DNA from 2 places in the Exiguobacterium sp. Helios genome. Region 1 is predicted to be linked to the other one. Evidence: predicted binding sites of a transcription regulator. Region 1 holds the regulator's gene; the other holds the start of a gene.
The links. The regulator Rex, encoded in region 1, represses fermentation and respiration genes when NADH is low (regulators of the CRP and FNR family bind a similar motif). The targets are predictions, from matches to a motif close to TTGTGAAATATTTCACAA.
Positions count from the first base shown of each region.

Region 1 (7,502 bases):
ACTTTTTCTTTAACGACGTCGCCTGCAGCATTCGTTCCGAGGAGGTTGAAGTTATCCTTCACTTCTGTCGCAAGACCTGTGACGCCGTAGAACGTGTTGTCATCGTAGAGTGGTGCATCAAGGATTGGTGCTTTGTCCCATGCTCCTTTGAAACCAACGTACGGAACTGTCAACTCAGGATTTTTGCTGTTCGTATCGATCAGACGGACGAATCCTTCGACGAAGTAGCCGTTTTCGAAGATTGACTCAAGCGGTGCACCGTTTGCCCAATCGACTGTATCTTTTAAATCAACCGTAACGTTGACTTTTGTTGTACTCTTCGCGTTAATCGCGACTGAACTTGCTTTCTTCGAGCCGACCGTGAAGGAGATCGGGAACGTGCCTTTGTTGGCGTCAACCGCATCAACTGTTCCTTTTTTGAATATACCGTTGGCTTCCAGGAAATTTTGACCTTGGACGGCGAGATCCGATTGGACCGTTCCGGCAAGTTTATACGTCAACTTCTCATTGCTGTAGTTCTTCAGGTCTAACGTGAAGCTGAACTTGTCGCCGACTTGTTTCAAGGCGGCTTTTCCTTCACCCGACTTCGTTTCCGTAACGACGACCGGTGTTTTCATCGCCGCACGTAAGTCCATCAGTCCGGCACCTTCACGACGCGGAGAATAATAGTTACCGGTTTTTGCTTCCGCATTGTATTTTCCTTTATCGAGCTGCGGACGTGACGTGTTCATTAAAATCGTCTTCGCGAGTTTGACACGTGTCGCTCCACTGACCTTGAAGTCCTTGTCGATCCGCTGCATGACGAGTGCTGTTCCACCGGCGACGTGTGGTGCTGCCATCGATGTTCCGCTCATGACGCCATATTCGTTATCGTTGAGTGTTGAGTAGATTTTCCCGCCCGGTGCCGTGATTTCCGGCTTGAAGTCAAGGTTCGGCGTCACACCCCATGATGTGAAGTCAGACATTTCGCCTGCGACCGGGTTTGGTGTCGAGACTGCTTTTCCGTCAAACGTCACTGTCAATGCCTTGCCGTCTTTCGCTTTCGCTTCGAGTTCGTTTCCGTCGGCAATGCTTAACGAGACGAGCGGAATCGTAGGTTTATTAAGTGCCATGCTGACGTAATCGCCATGATCGACACGTCCGCGGACGATGACACCGGCCGCGCCTTGTTTCTCGGCTTCCGCTTGAATCATGCCGTAGTTGAAGCTGCCGTTCCGGACGACGAAGACGACTTTATCCTTGACGTCTTTGCCAGCATAATTCGGTTCACTGCCGTCACCAACATAGACGACATCCATCTTCTCTTTATCAAAGACCGCAATCGGATTCGGCGAGTCTTGTTTCTGATAAGCGAGGTAACCTGCGTCCTGCCCGTCGACCGTCAATGCCATTCCTTCGAGTGTCAGCTGTGTGTTTTCAACTGACGCGACTTGCAGCGATTCGCTGATTAAGCCCGGCGAGCCGACGACACCGACGTCTGGATTCGACGCGTACGGGTTTCCGGCGCCGCTTCCGGCAAATGCCGAGTTTCCGGCTGAAATTGCACACAAAATACCGTTGTTCATCGCATTGACGATTGCTTTTTGTTCCGGATCATCTTTTTGGACGAAGGATGCCGTTGAACCAAGACTCATGTTGATGACGTCTGCTCCTAGCGCAATCGCATCATCAATCGCTTTGATATAGATATCACTGAATGTCGACGGCATCCCTGGATCATTGCCGAAGACCTTCATCGCGAGGAGTTGTGTTTCCGGTGCAACCCCTTTGATTCCACCGTTCGTTTCATCGCCGTTGGCACCCACTGTACCGGCGACGTGCATCCCGTGCATCGAAGCGCCTGGCCCAAGATCACGGATTTCGCTGTCATGATCCGCATAGTTATAGCCGTACGGTACTTTTTCCGTGAAGTAGTTTCCTTTTAAACCTTTTGACGATTTAAAGCTTTCGACTTTTGACGACGTCAAATCGACTTTCGTCTCCGGACTGAGGACCATGTCCTTGTGCGTCGGATCGATTCCCGTATCGATGACGGCAACGATCGTTCCTTCCCCTTTATAGCCGTAGTCCTGCCATGTCTGCTTCGCATTGACCATGTCTTTACTATGTAACATGTTTGGTGTTGCGCCCTTTTCGACTTCCGGACGCGCATATTCGTGTGCGATATGTACGTTTTTGACCCCGCTTAATTTTTTCAGTTCCTTGATTTCACCATATTTGACTTCCCCGCTGAACCCGTTCAATACGGTCGTGAAGCTTTCTTTATACGAAACAGAAATGTCTTTTTGGGCAATTGCCGCTTTGACTTCCTTCTGTTTGTTGACGATTTGATTCTTAAGAATAATTTTTTCCGTGTTGCTTAACGTGCTGTAACGCTTATTTTGTGCCTGCGCGTGTTCAATCGCTGCTTTTTGATCGAGCTCGACGACAATCCGTACTTTTTCGTTTTGACTGTATGACTTTTCTTGACCCGCTTTTTTCAGTGAGAGTGCTTGTGGCTTTTGTACATCCACTTTTTGTGATGACACGTGTCCCTCAGCATGAACTAGGCTGGAAGATGTCATGAGGGCAGCCGCCATCAGAGCAATCTTCTTTTTCTTCATTCCTTTTCCTCTTTTCCAAAAATGTAATGTGGAGCAAAAACGTATTAAACGAAAATTCTGTATTTTTAGTTTAATTAACTTTCGCTTAATATACAATTTAAATTTGGTGCTTTTTAAAAATATTTGTTTGTTTATTACATCACAAAATGAATAAATCCTTATATTCCCTTATCTATTTCTTACAGGTGAATAAAAAAGGACAAAAAAAACCTTGGTTTCCCAAGGTTTCGGCAGGTAAAGCAATATGGAGACTATCGGGCTCGAACCGACGACCTTTTGGCTGCCAGCCAAACGCTCTCCCAGCTGAGCTAAGCCCCCGTGTGTTTCTATAATGAGTATACCCATTGCTGTTCATTTTTTCAATATAAAATTAGACCGCTTACAAAAAAATCTCCCTCACCTTACCGGCAAAGGAGAATCTTCCGTTATTTGTTCAGCTCACGCATCATATCCGCTTGTCGTTCCAGTTCAGCCTGTTGCTCCAGGATCAGCACTTTTTTATACGTCCGTGCCGAGATGATGATACTGATTTCATAGAGGATGAACAAAGGAACAGAAATCATCAAATGCGACGTAATGTCGGGCGGTGAGATCAACGCCGCGATCACGAACAACGCAAAATACGCATACTTCCGATTCTTCCGCATGAAGAACGGCGTTACGAGTCCGAGCCGTGTCAAAAACATCGTCACGACCGGTAACTGGAACAACAGACCAAACGGAATCGTCAACCGGATCAGGAAACTGAAATAGTTCTCGACCCCGATGACCTGTTCAATCCCAAGCTCTTGTCCGAGTTCCGTTGATACTTCCAGTAAAAACGGCAACAGCCAAAAATAAGAAAAGGAAACACCCGCAAGGAATAAGAAAAACGTCACGGGAATGTACGTCAACGTCGCTTTTTGTTCTTGGTCGTGCAGACCGGGACGGATGAACGCCCAAAGCTGGTACATCCAAAACGGGGACGCCAAGACGATTGCGATGATGAACGCAAGATTCAGATATAACATCAACGGATCAACGACGTTAAACGCATTTAAACCGATTCCGAGTTCCTTTAAGTCGGCCTGTAAGAAACGGACGAGCGGCCGGACGAGCGGAAAGGCTGCGATAAACATGACTACCACGATGATGAGCGACCAGATGATCCGCTTACGCAGTTCATCTAAGTGCGATGTCACACTCTGTTCTTGATCGATCGCCATGATTCACTCACTTCTCTTTCATTTCGTCCTTTTTATCCTTATCATCTTCCATGATGCCGTGTGTCGCACTCTTGAACTCTTTTAACGTTTGACCGGCCGCGCGGCCGAGTTCCGGTAATTTCTTCGGTCCGAAGATAATGAGGGCGACGACACCGATCAAGGCGATGCTTGCCGGTCCAATACCAAGTGTTAACGGGATTAAGTTTTCCATTATGATTTCACTCCTTCAGCTGATTGCGAATAATGCTTCATGAAATAGACGAGCGACTGCAGCTCGATTGACAGATCGATGTGATGCACCCGGACGTGGGCCGGGACATTCAACCGGGCCGGTGTAAAGTTCAGAATGCCGGTCACACCGTACTCAACTAACTCATCCGCTACTGACTGCGCGAACTGCGACGGTACCGTCAAGATGGCGACATCGACATGGTTCGCTTTGATTTGTTCTTTCATATCCGAGACGTGATAAATCGGAACGTCCTGCGTCGTTGTTCCGACCTTGTCTTCATCGGCGTCAAACGCGATGACGATACGAGTACTATTATTCTTTAAAAAGTTATAATTTGCAAACGCTGTTCCGAGATGTCCGACCCCGATTAAGGCGACATTCGTGACCTCGTCTTGGTTGAGTGTCTTTCGGAAAAATGTTAACAAATGTTGAACGTTATAACCGTACCCTTTTTTCCCTAACGCCCCAAAGTAGGAAAAGTCACGACGGATCGTCGCAGAGTCGACTTTGACCGCTTCGCTGAGCTCTGCTGACGAGACGCGCAGCTTGCCGGAGTTATAGAGACTTTGGATAAAACGATAATATAACGGCAGTCGTTTCGCCGTTGCTTGTGGTATTTTTGTGTCTGGCCCATTCATACTGCAGTTCCCCCTTCGGCCACGTTCTGACGTGGCACCCAAATCAATGCAAAGAATTCTACTCTCCTTGATTGTAAACCACTTCACATAGAGTAACAAATATTATATTCGGCAGGATTTTTCGTGATAGACTAAAGGGTGGAAGGATGGATGGATATGATTCTCTTACAAGTAAACCAACTCTCAAAATCATTCGGCGTAGAGCCGATTTTAGACAATATTAAACTCGAAGTACAGGAACGGGACCGGATTGCCCTCGTCGGACGAAACGGTGCCGGAAAATCGACACTTTTAAAAATCATCGCCGGGGAGCTGTCACATGACTCGGGGGAGATCATGAAAAGCAAGGAAGTCCGGATTGGTTATCTCGCGCAGGACAGCGGACTCGAGTCGAACGAATCGATTTGGAACGAGATGCTGACCGTCTTTGAGCATCTGCAGGATCAGGAACGGGCGCTTCGTCGGATGGAAATCGAAATGGGCATGGAGCACATTTTAAATGATCCGACTGCCTATGACCGTCTCCTGAAAACGTACGATCAAGCGCAACACGACTTCTCGGAAGCCGGCGGCTATCAGTTCGAAGCCAACATCCGCTCTGTCTTACACGGGATGCGTTTTTATCCGGACGATTATTCCCGCCGGATTCAGACGCTTTCCGGTGGACAGCGGACCCGGCTTGCCCTGGCGAAGATGTTACTCCAGGCACCGGAACTGTTGATTCTCGATGAGCCGACCAATCACCTCGACATCGATACGTTGTCCTGGCTCGAAAGCTACCTGTCCGGTTACCGTGGTGCTGTCCTGATCGTTTCCCATGACCGCTATTTCCTCGATCAAGTCGTCAACGTCGTCTATGAATTGTCCCGGAACGTGTCGCGGAAATTCACAGGCAACTATACGAAGTATCTCGAACAAAAAGCGGCACTGTACGAACAGGAAATGAAACAGTTCGAACAGCAGCAGGAAGACATCGCGAAGATGCAGGACTTCATCCAGCGTAACATCGCCCGTGCGACGACGACGAAACGGGCGCAAAGTGTCCGCAAGCGTCTCGAAAAAGTCGACCGGATCGACCGTCCGGACGGTGACGAACGCAGTACGGTTCTGTCATTCCCGATTGAAAAGCAGAGCGGCAATGATGTGCTGCAGGTCAATCAACTCGCTGTCGGCTACGAAGAAGCCGTCTCGAAAAACATTACGTTCCGGCTGCAACGTGCGGAATCACTGGCGCTTGTCGGACCAAACGGAATCGGCAAGTCGACGTTACTGAAAGTGCTTGTCGGCCGTCTGAAACCGCTGTTCGGTGACTATCGTTTCGGTACTGGCGTCTCGATTGGCTACTACGATCAGGAGCAGGCGGAACTGAACGACCGCAATCGGGTCATTGATGAAATTTGGAACGAATGGCCGTTGATGCGCGAACAGGAAGTCCGGTCCGTTCTCGGGCAGTTCCTGTTCAGCGGCGATGATGTCTTCAAGCTCGTCCATGAATTGTCGGGCGGTGAACGCGGACGTCTGGCGCTCGCGAAGCTGAAGTTACGGAAAACGAATCTGCTTGTGCTGGATGAGCCGACGAACCACCTGGATCTTGATTCGAAAATGGTCCTCGAAAATGCACTTGTCGATTACGAAGGCACGTTACTGTTCGTCTCCCACGACCGTTACTTCATCGACCGCGTCGCGACACGTGTCATCGAGATGAGTACAGACGGCGTGACCGATTACCTCGGTGACTACTCGTATTATATGGAGAAAAAAGCCGAGAAGGAAGAAATCGCCCGCCTCGAAGCAGAAGAAGCGAAAGCGATCAAAGTCGCTTCGACGAAGACGATTGATAAAGAGGCGCAAAAAGAAGCGCGCAAAAAGAAACAACAGCTGGAGAAGCTCGAACAAGAAATTGAACGGTTGGAGAACCGGTCGGTCGAAATCGAACAGTTGTTGTGCGAACCGGAAGTCTTTAATGATATTCCGAAAGCGACCGCCCTTTCGGCAGAACGCGATCAGATTGATGTCGACTTGCTTGATTTGATGGAACAGTGGGAGTCGTTCCACTGATGCGCTCGAAAAGTTATCTGATCAATCTGATCCAAGGACTATTGTCCGGTGTCCTCTACTTCGTTCCGATGTATGCGGACTACGTCTCGGCTTTCATTCGTCCGGATGCGTTTAATGCCGTTTATCCGTTGTTTATCCTGATTTCCTGTATGATCGGTCTTGTCATTCAGACATGGAGCGGACTGTTCATCAGTTTATTATCCGGTCTGATCTGCACGTTGCTGACGATTCAGTCGTTCGTCGAACTGAATGATCCGATGATCATCATGTATTACGGTGCCGTCTCCCCATTAGCGGCCTTTTTAATCAGCTGTGTCGGGATTTGGGCGCTCGCCGTCCTGTTTTATCTACTCGACGGTTTCCAGTACAGTAAACGCCATAACATGGAGTAAGCAACAAAAAATAGACGAGGGAAGCAGACATCGAATCTGCTTCCCTCGTCTATTTGGCATGACTTTATCTTATTTCGTTGGACGGGTAATTGTGAAGATATCACCGATTTTCGCATAATCATTGCCGGCAAGACGGGCAATTGCTTTTAAACCGTCGGCATCAATCCGGAACGACTCCTCGAGTTCATCCGCGACATGATACCGGATGACTTCGCCGATTAATAAGTCAGCTGTTTCCAGTTCAATGTGTTGTGACAGTTTCAGCTCAAACCGGATTTTCGCTTCCGCGACCGCCGGGACATCAATCAAATCGCTGTCGATCAGCGTAAGATTCGTCCGGTTCAATTCACTTTCCCCGTAAGCAAGAGGTGCTG
Region 1 is NZ_CP053557.1:3,027,855-3,035,356, forward strand. Features, by position in the region: gene HNY42_RS15610 (S8 family serine peptidase) at 1-2,603, opposite strand, end outside; tRNA gene HNY42_RS15615 (tRNA-Ala) at 2,849-2,921, opposite strand; gene tatC (twin-arginine translocase subunit TatC) at 3,029-3,808, opposite strand; gene HNY42_RS15625 (twin-arginine translocase TatA/TatE family subunit) at 3,816-4,019, opposite strand; gene HNY42_RS15630 (redox-sensing transcriptional repressor Rex) at 4,019-4,678, opposite strand; gene HNY42_RS15635 (ABC-F family ATP-binding cassette domain-containing protein) at 4,835-6,736, shown strand; gene HNY42_RS15640 (hypothetical protein) at 6,736-7,128, shown strand; gene HNY42_RS15645 (flavin reductase family protein) at 7,198-7,502, opposite strand, start outside.

Region 2 (7,502 bases), 1.5 Mb from region 1:
TGGAGTGTCGTTTTCCATCGAACAAGGAACTGGATTCGTTTTTAACTGAATTAAATGAGCATGTGAATTATCAGTTATCGATCGTGATTAACAAATGAGTAAACTTTACTTCACGATTATGAACACACGAGAGCCTTGCCTCCGTTAACCGGAAGCAAGGCTCTTTTGAATTGCCATGATGTTTTTCTCTCTATTAGATACCTTCGTAAGCGAGTTCCATGATTTGACGGAGTTCCGTCACGAGCGGCATTTTCGGATTCGCAGTCGTACATTGATCCTCAAACGCATCGACGGCCATCTTGTCGAGTTTCGCTTCAAAGTCGGCTTTTTTGATTCCTTGGGCTTTGAACGACATCTTGATGTTGAGGCGTTGTCCGAGTTCACTGACAGCTTGGATGAATGATTCGACACCTTGTTCTGTCGTCGCTGCCGGCAGACCGAGGTAACGGGCGATTTCCGCATACCGTTCATCTGCAATAAACGATTCGTATTTCGGGAAAGCGGCCAGTTTTGTTGGTTTTGTTGCATTGTAACGGATGACGTGCGGCATCAGGATCGCATTCGTCCGACCGTGTGGTGTGTGGAACTCCCCACCGATTTTGTGTGCGATCGAGTGGTTGATGCCGAGGAAGGCATTGGCAAACGCCATTCCGGCCATCGTGGACGCATTGTGGACTTTTTCGCGTGCTTCGGCGTCTGAACCGTTATCGTAAGCGCGTGGCAAGTACTCAAAAATCATCTTGATTGCTTTTAATGCCAATCCATCCGTGTAGTCGTTCGCAAGGACAGAGACGAAAGCTTCCGTCGCGTGGGTCAGGACATCCATCCCTGTATCGGCCGTGATAGAGGCAGGCACCGTCATGACGAACTCCGGATCAACAATGGCGACGTCTGGTGTCAACGCATAGTCAGCAATCGGATACTTAACGTTTTTCTCTTTATCGGTGATGACAGTGAACGGTGTGACTTCTGATCCCGTACCGGATGTCGTCGGAATGGCGACGAACTTCGCTTTATTACCGAGTTCCGGGAATTTATAGGCCCGTTTCCGGATATCCATGAATTTTTGACGGAGGTTCGAGAACGTTTCGTTTGGCTGCTCGTAGAACAACCACATCCCTTTCGCAGCATCCATCGCCGATCCGCCACCGAGGGCGATGATCAGGTCCGGTTTAAAGTCACGCATCGCCTGGGCACCGACTTGAACGGTCGTCACGGATGGATCCGGTTCGACTTGGTCAAAGATCCGGTAGCTGACGCCTGCAGGCAAGTTACGGATGACTTTGTCGGCATAACCGAACTCAACCATCGATTGGTCGGTGACGATCAATGCTCGTGAGACATTTTGAATCGATTTCAAGTATTGAACCGAGTTTTTCTCAAAGAAAATCTTTTCCGGTACTTTGAACCACTGCATGTTCACGCGTCGTCTCGCCACCTTTTTGACATTGAGTAGATGTTTCGCCGTTACGTTTTCTGAGACCGAGTTTTTCCCGTATGATCCGCAACCGAGTGTGAGTGACGGTGTCAATTCATTGTAGAGATCGCCGATTCCGCCGTGTGCTGACGGACTGTTGACGAGAATCCGGCAGGCTTTCATCCGGAGACCAAACGCTGTCATCAACTCATCATCTGTTGTGTGAATAACCGCCGTATGACCGAGTCCGCCGATTTCAAGCATCCGTTCCGCGACATGGAAGGCGTCATTCGTTGACGCAACGCTGTACGCACCGAGAACCGGACTTAGTTTTTCGTGTGATAACGGTTCTTCAGCCCCGACTTTTTCGAGTTCCGCGACGAGCATGACGGTGTTGCCCGGAACATCGATGCCGGCTTTTGCTGCAATCCATGTCGCAGGTTTTCCGACGATATCCGCATTGACGGCACATGTATCGGTTTTGATGACGAGTGCTTCGAGACGTTTTTTCTCATCCGGTGTACAGAAGTAACAACCGAGTGCTTCCATCTCTGCCCGGACTTCCGCATAAATTTCCTGGTCGACGATGACGGCTTGCTCGGACGCACAAATCATTCCGTTATCAAATGTTTTGGAGAGAACCAAATCACTGACGGCGCGTTTGATTTTAGCTGATTTTTCGATGTAACACGGTACATTACCCGGCCCGACACCAAGTGCTGGTTTACCGGTTGAGTAAGCGGATTTGACCATGCCGGCTCCGCCTGTCGCGAGGACCATCGCGATGTCGGTATGGTTCATCAAAACTTTTGTTGCTTCAAGTGACGGTTGTTCGACCCACTGGATACAATCTTTCGGTGCACCCGCTTTGACGGCCGCATCGCGTAATGTTTTCGCTGCTTCGAGGGAACAGTTTTGTGCTGATGGATGGAAGGCGAACACAATCGGGTTACGCGTCTTGATCGCGATCAACGCTTTGAACATCGTCGTTGACGTCGGATTCGTCACCGGTGTGACGCCACAGACGACACCGACCGGTTCCGCGATGTACGTGATACCGTTTTGGACGTCTTCTTCTAAAATCCCGACCGTTTTTTCATTCCGGAGACTATTGTAGATGTATTCTGTTGCGAACATGTTTTTGATCATTTTATCTTCAAAGACACCGCGTCCTGTCTCTTCAACCGCGAGACGCGCCAGTTCGACGTGACGTTCAAGACCGGCGAGCGCCATGTCCCGCACGATCGTATCGATTTTCGTTTGATCAAATGTCAGTAATTCTTGAAGTGCTGTTTGACCTTTCGCGACGATTTGATTGATTGCTTGTTCGACAGGTGAGACATCTTGTTTGATTTTTTCTTTGACAGCCATGTTAGGTTTCCTCCCTATTTTGGAACGAATCTGAGTCTGCAATTCCCTATTAGATGTTAGGAATGCCAAGCTGATTTTCAATAGTTTGTGCTTTCCTTCACAAATCAATCATACCGCCTTTTGTTACATTTGTGCATGGCTATCCTGTGAACTATTTCACATGAATGATAGCGTTTTCAAAGAAACAACCTGTTCTGACGTAAGGATTCGCTTTTTTGTACCGCTCCTGTGATAACTGTCACAGCAATCGATGAATCTGCTTGTCTGACCAATCGTTCATCGTGTACGCTAGGAATAGTTCCATCATTCATTTGTCTTAAAGGAGGAAGTTTCAATGTCAGTCGTTAATCAAATGCTTGCGTTTAATCAACAGTTCGTTGAAGAAAAACAATACGAACCATTCATCTCGGATAAGTTCCCGGATAAGAAGGTTGTGATTCTGACCTGTATGGATGCACGTTTGACGGAGCTCCTTCCCCACGCACTTGGTCTGAAAAACGGTGATGCGAAAATCATCAAAAATGCCGGAGCCGTCCTGTCCCATCCATTCGGATCTGTCATGCGGTCGATTCTCGTCGCGCTCTATGCTCTTGGAGCAGAGGAAGTCATTGTCATCGGACATCATGACTGCGGCATGAGCACGATTGACCCGGCGAAGATGATCGCCGAGATGCAGGATCGTGGCATCAATGAACAGGTTCTGCACACGCTGGATGCTTCCGGCGTCGATTTGAAGCAATGGTTACGCGGCTTCACATCGGTCGAAGAAAATGTCAGCCACTCGGTCGGACTGATCAAAAACCATCCATTGTTGCCACCGGGCACGGAAGTCCACGGACTTGTCATCGATCCGGGAACAGGTAAACTCGACCAAGTCGATTGCTGAATCACGTTTTAATGAAGAAGAAAGGTATGGCCAACCTCAATTTGACGTCGGTCATACCTTTTTTGTGTTTTTTTCTTGACAGTCAAAAGATCGGTCTGTATGATACTTTAGTATAGTACAGTGATACCAAAAGAAAGTGTGGTTTTAGTTCATGTTTAATGCAGTCATTATTGCCGTTGCTCTATTATTTCTTTTAGCCATCTTCCGGGTCCATATCGTCCTCGCGATGGTTCTCAGTGCCGTCGCCGGCGGACTGATCGGCGGTCTCGGCATCAACAAGACGATCGCGACGTTTGCTGAAGGACTTGGCGCCGGGGCCGAAATCGCCCTCAGTTATGCCTTACTCGGTGCGTTTGCTGTCGCCTTGTCGAAAACCGGACTTCCGGATGCGTTGGCACATGCTCTGATCAACCGTTCAAAAGGATCCGCTGACGCGGCGTCAGTCAAGAAGTTAAAAGGCTTTATCGTCTTTGCAATCTTGTTGCTCGCGATCAGCTCACAAAACGTCTTGCCGATTCACATCGCCTTCATCCCGATCATCATTCCACCGCTCCTCGGTCTGTTTAATGAGATGAAGATTGACCGTCGCCTGATTGCCATCGTCATGACGTTTGGTCTCGTCACACCGTACATGTTCCTGCCGGTCGGCTTCGGGGATATCTACTTGAACCAGATCCTTTTGCCGAACATTTCGAAAAACGGAATGGACACGGCTGGTGCTTCCGTCATTCAGGCAATGGCGATTCCGGCACTCGGAATGCTCGTTGGTCTGTTGATTGGTCTTTACGTTTACCGGAAACCACGGGAATACGAAATGAGGAACATCGCACCGGACGACTATGAGATTCCCGTCATCACGAAAACAAAATTGTTCCTCAGCGGACTCGTCGTCCTCGCGACACTCGCTGTCCAGCTGACGACCGAATCGATGATTTTTGCTGCGACAACAGGTCTCGTCCTGTTTCTCCTTCTTCGTCTCGTCCGCTTCAGTGAAGCAGACGATGTCATCACCCGAGGTATGCGAATGATGTCGTTCATCGGATTCGTCATGATTTCAGCGAATGGATTTTCGAACGTCATCCGGAAAACCGGTGACATCGATCCGCTCGTTGAGAATTCAAAAGCCTTGATGGGCGATTCCCAACTCGTTGCCGCTTTCGTCATGCTATTGATCGGACTGCTCGTCACAATGGGGATCGGCTCGAGTTTCTCGACGGTTCCTGTCATCGCTGCGATTTTCGTCCCGCTTTGTGTCCAGTACGGATTCAGTCTGGAAGCGACGATTGCTATCATCGGGACGGCCGGTGCCCTTGGGGACGCCGGAAGCCCGGCATCCGATTCGACGCTCGGTCCAACAAGTGGACTGAACGCTGACGGACAGCATGATCACATGCGGGAAACCGTCATCCCGACATTCCTGCACTACAATCTGCCGCTGCTCGTTTTCGGAACGATTGCCGCGATGGTGTTATAAAAAGTATGTTTTCAGGAACCAATGCCGTAATCGGTATTGGTTCTTTTTTTTGAATCATTTTGCTTCATTAAACGGGCTGTACCTTCTACTTAAAGATGCTTAGTAAATATTTGCTTCGTCAGATTAAAGATTTTTTCTTTCATTTTCCGGCTTTCTTCTCTAATATAAAGGAATGAAGTGAAGCTGAAGGAGTGTTCGATGTGTTATCTCAAGTTGTTAATAACGTTTTATTATACCTCGCTGATCTAGGGTATTTCGGTATTGCCTTAGGATTGATGATTGAGATCATTCCGAGCGAAATCGTCTTGTCTTACGGTGGATTCATGATTTCCCAAGGAACGATCGGTTGGCCGCTTGCCGTTGTTGCTGCTGTCATCGGCGGTTTGTTTTCGCAATTATTTTTATACTGGTTTGCCCGTTACGGCGGTCGACCATTGATTTTAAAATACGGAAAGTACCTGCTGATTACGGAACACCATCTCGATCTCGCAGAACGCTGGTTCCTGAAATACGGACAAGGCGTCATTTTCGGAGCCCGCTTCATTCCAGTCGTCCGTCATGCGATTTCGATTCCAGCCGGTCTTGCAAAAATGGATCAGACGAAATTCTCATTCTACACTGTCCTCGCCATCATTCCCTGGTCGATTCTTTTCCTCTACCTCGGTGAGACGCTCGGAACGAACTGGCGCTCGATTAAAGAAGTGGCCGCACCTTATACGAACGGTGTCCTGATTGCTGCTGTCGTTATGATTCTCTTATATGTCTTCCTGAAAAAGCGTCAACGTACAACCTAATTCAAGTTTTGCAGTCTGTCCCCGCGGCAGACTGTTTTTAAAAAGGAGCGACTTATCTTGGATACTTCCAACACATTAAAAATTCACCTCGACCGCGTTACGGCGTCTCAAGTTACCGGTAAACACATTGCCACGGGATTGACGATTTCAGGACAAATCATGATGATTGAAGAAATTTATGATACAAAACGACATCGGAACGTACTGCATGTCCATCGTCTGCATGACCAATGGCGGACAACGACGATCATCGCTCAGGCCGAAACAGATTTCAGTTATGTCGACTCATTTTCTGACGGACGGATTCTCCTTGTCGCTTCACGATGCGACGATGATATCGACGGTTTGTGGCTGCCGAATGCTTTTATTTACGATTCAGCGGGACATCTCCTCGATAGTTTTTGTCTTGATGACGGGATTCAAAACGTCCATATTGATGAAAAAAACCAAATTTGGGTCAGTTACTTCGATGAGGGCGTCTTTGCCGATGCCGTGACCAATTCGGTTGGTTCCTTTGGATTAGTAGTCTTCGATGAATTTGGACAAGCCGTTTTTAAGAACAAGGATTATCCGATTGATGACTGTTATGCGCTGAACGTCTGTGCGTCGGACGATGCCTGGTTCTTTTATCATCCGGATTACCGGGTCGTCCACTTTCATCAAGGAAACAGTACAAGCTATCAAGTCCCGCGTCGGCACTTTTCAGATTTCGTCGTCCAAGGCGGGTATTTGATTTCAACGGACAATGAACATACGTATTTGCTAAAGCGGGAAGGCGATAGGTATGTCGAGATGGCACGGATTTTATTCGAGTCGGAAAAAGGCTCTCCGCTGCAAGGAACCATCAAAATGCGCCAAAACCGAATCGTCCTCTCTACGGATACCCGTCTTTATGCGGGAACGTTTACAGATTTCATTCCAAAATGACAAGTTGCCGAATCCCTTCATTTTGAAGGGGTTCGGCTTTTTTTCATTTCTTTTCATTTATATTAGGAAAAACGAAAATGTTTTCAGAAAAAGCTTTCAATTCTCTTTTTTAAGATAGTATACTCATGGTTATAGTGTTTCGGACTTGTCTGACAAGTTCAAGAGTAATCATTTTTTGGTACATGGGGGTACTTATGGAATCGAACTTAAAGCGGGAATTAACAGCACGACAAGTACAAATGATTGCCTTAGGGGGGACCATCGGCGTCGGTCTATTTCTTGGATCGTCAAGTACGATTGCCTGGACCGGTCCATCTGTCATTCTTGCCTACATGTTGGCAGGGGCCTTCATCTTTTTAATCATGCGCGCCTTAGGTGAGATGGTCTACACCCATCCACACACCGGATCGTATGCAAAGTTCGCGAATGATTACATTCATCCGGCAGCCGGCTTCATGACGGCGAGCAGCAACATTTTCAACTGGGTCATTGTCGGGATGAGTGAAGTCATTGCCGTCGGGACCTACATGCGGTTTTGGTGGCCGGATCTACCGACCTGGATTCCGGGTGTCGTCGTCATCGTCATCCTGACGCTTGCGAACCTCGCCTCGGTCAAAATGTTTGGTGAACTCG
Region 2 is NZ_CP053557.1:1,516,849-1,524,350, reverse strand. Features, by position in the region: gene HNY42_RS07805 (Lrp/AsnC family transcriptional regulator) at 1-98, shown strand, start outside; gene adhE (bifunctional acetaldehyde-CoA/alcohol dehydrogenase) at 194-2,788, opposite strand; gene HNY42_RS07795 (beta-class carbonic anhydrase) at 3,123-3,674, shown strand; gene HNY42_RS07790 (Na+/H+ antiporter family protein) at 3,826-5,148, shown strand; gene HNY42_RS07785 (undecaprenyl phosphate transporter UptA) at 5,349-5,942, shown strand; gene HNY42_RS07780 (hypothetical protein) at 6,000-6,869, shown strand; gene HNY42_RS07775 (amino acid permease) at 7,064-7,502, shown strand, end outside.
Region 2: a site for Rex is predicted at 2,933-2,950, ahead of adhE (bifunctional acetaldehyde-CoA/alcohol dehydrogenase). Genes of this name have one in related genera too.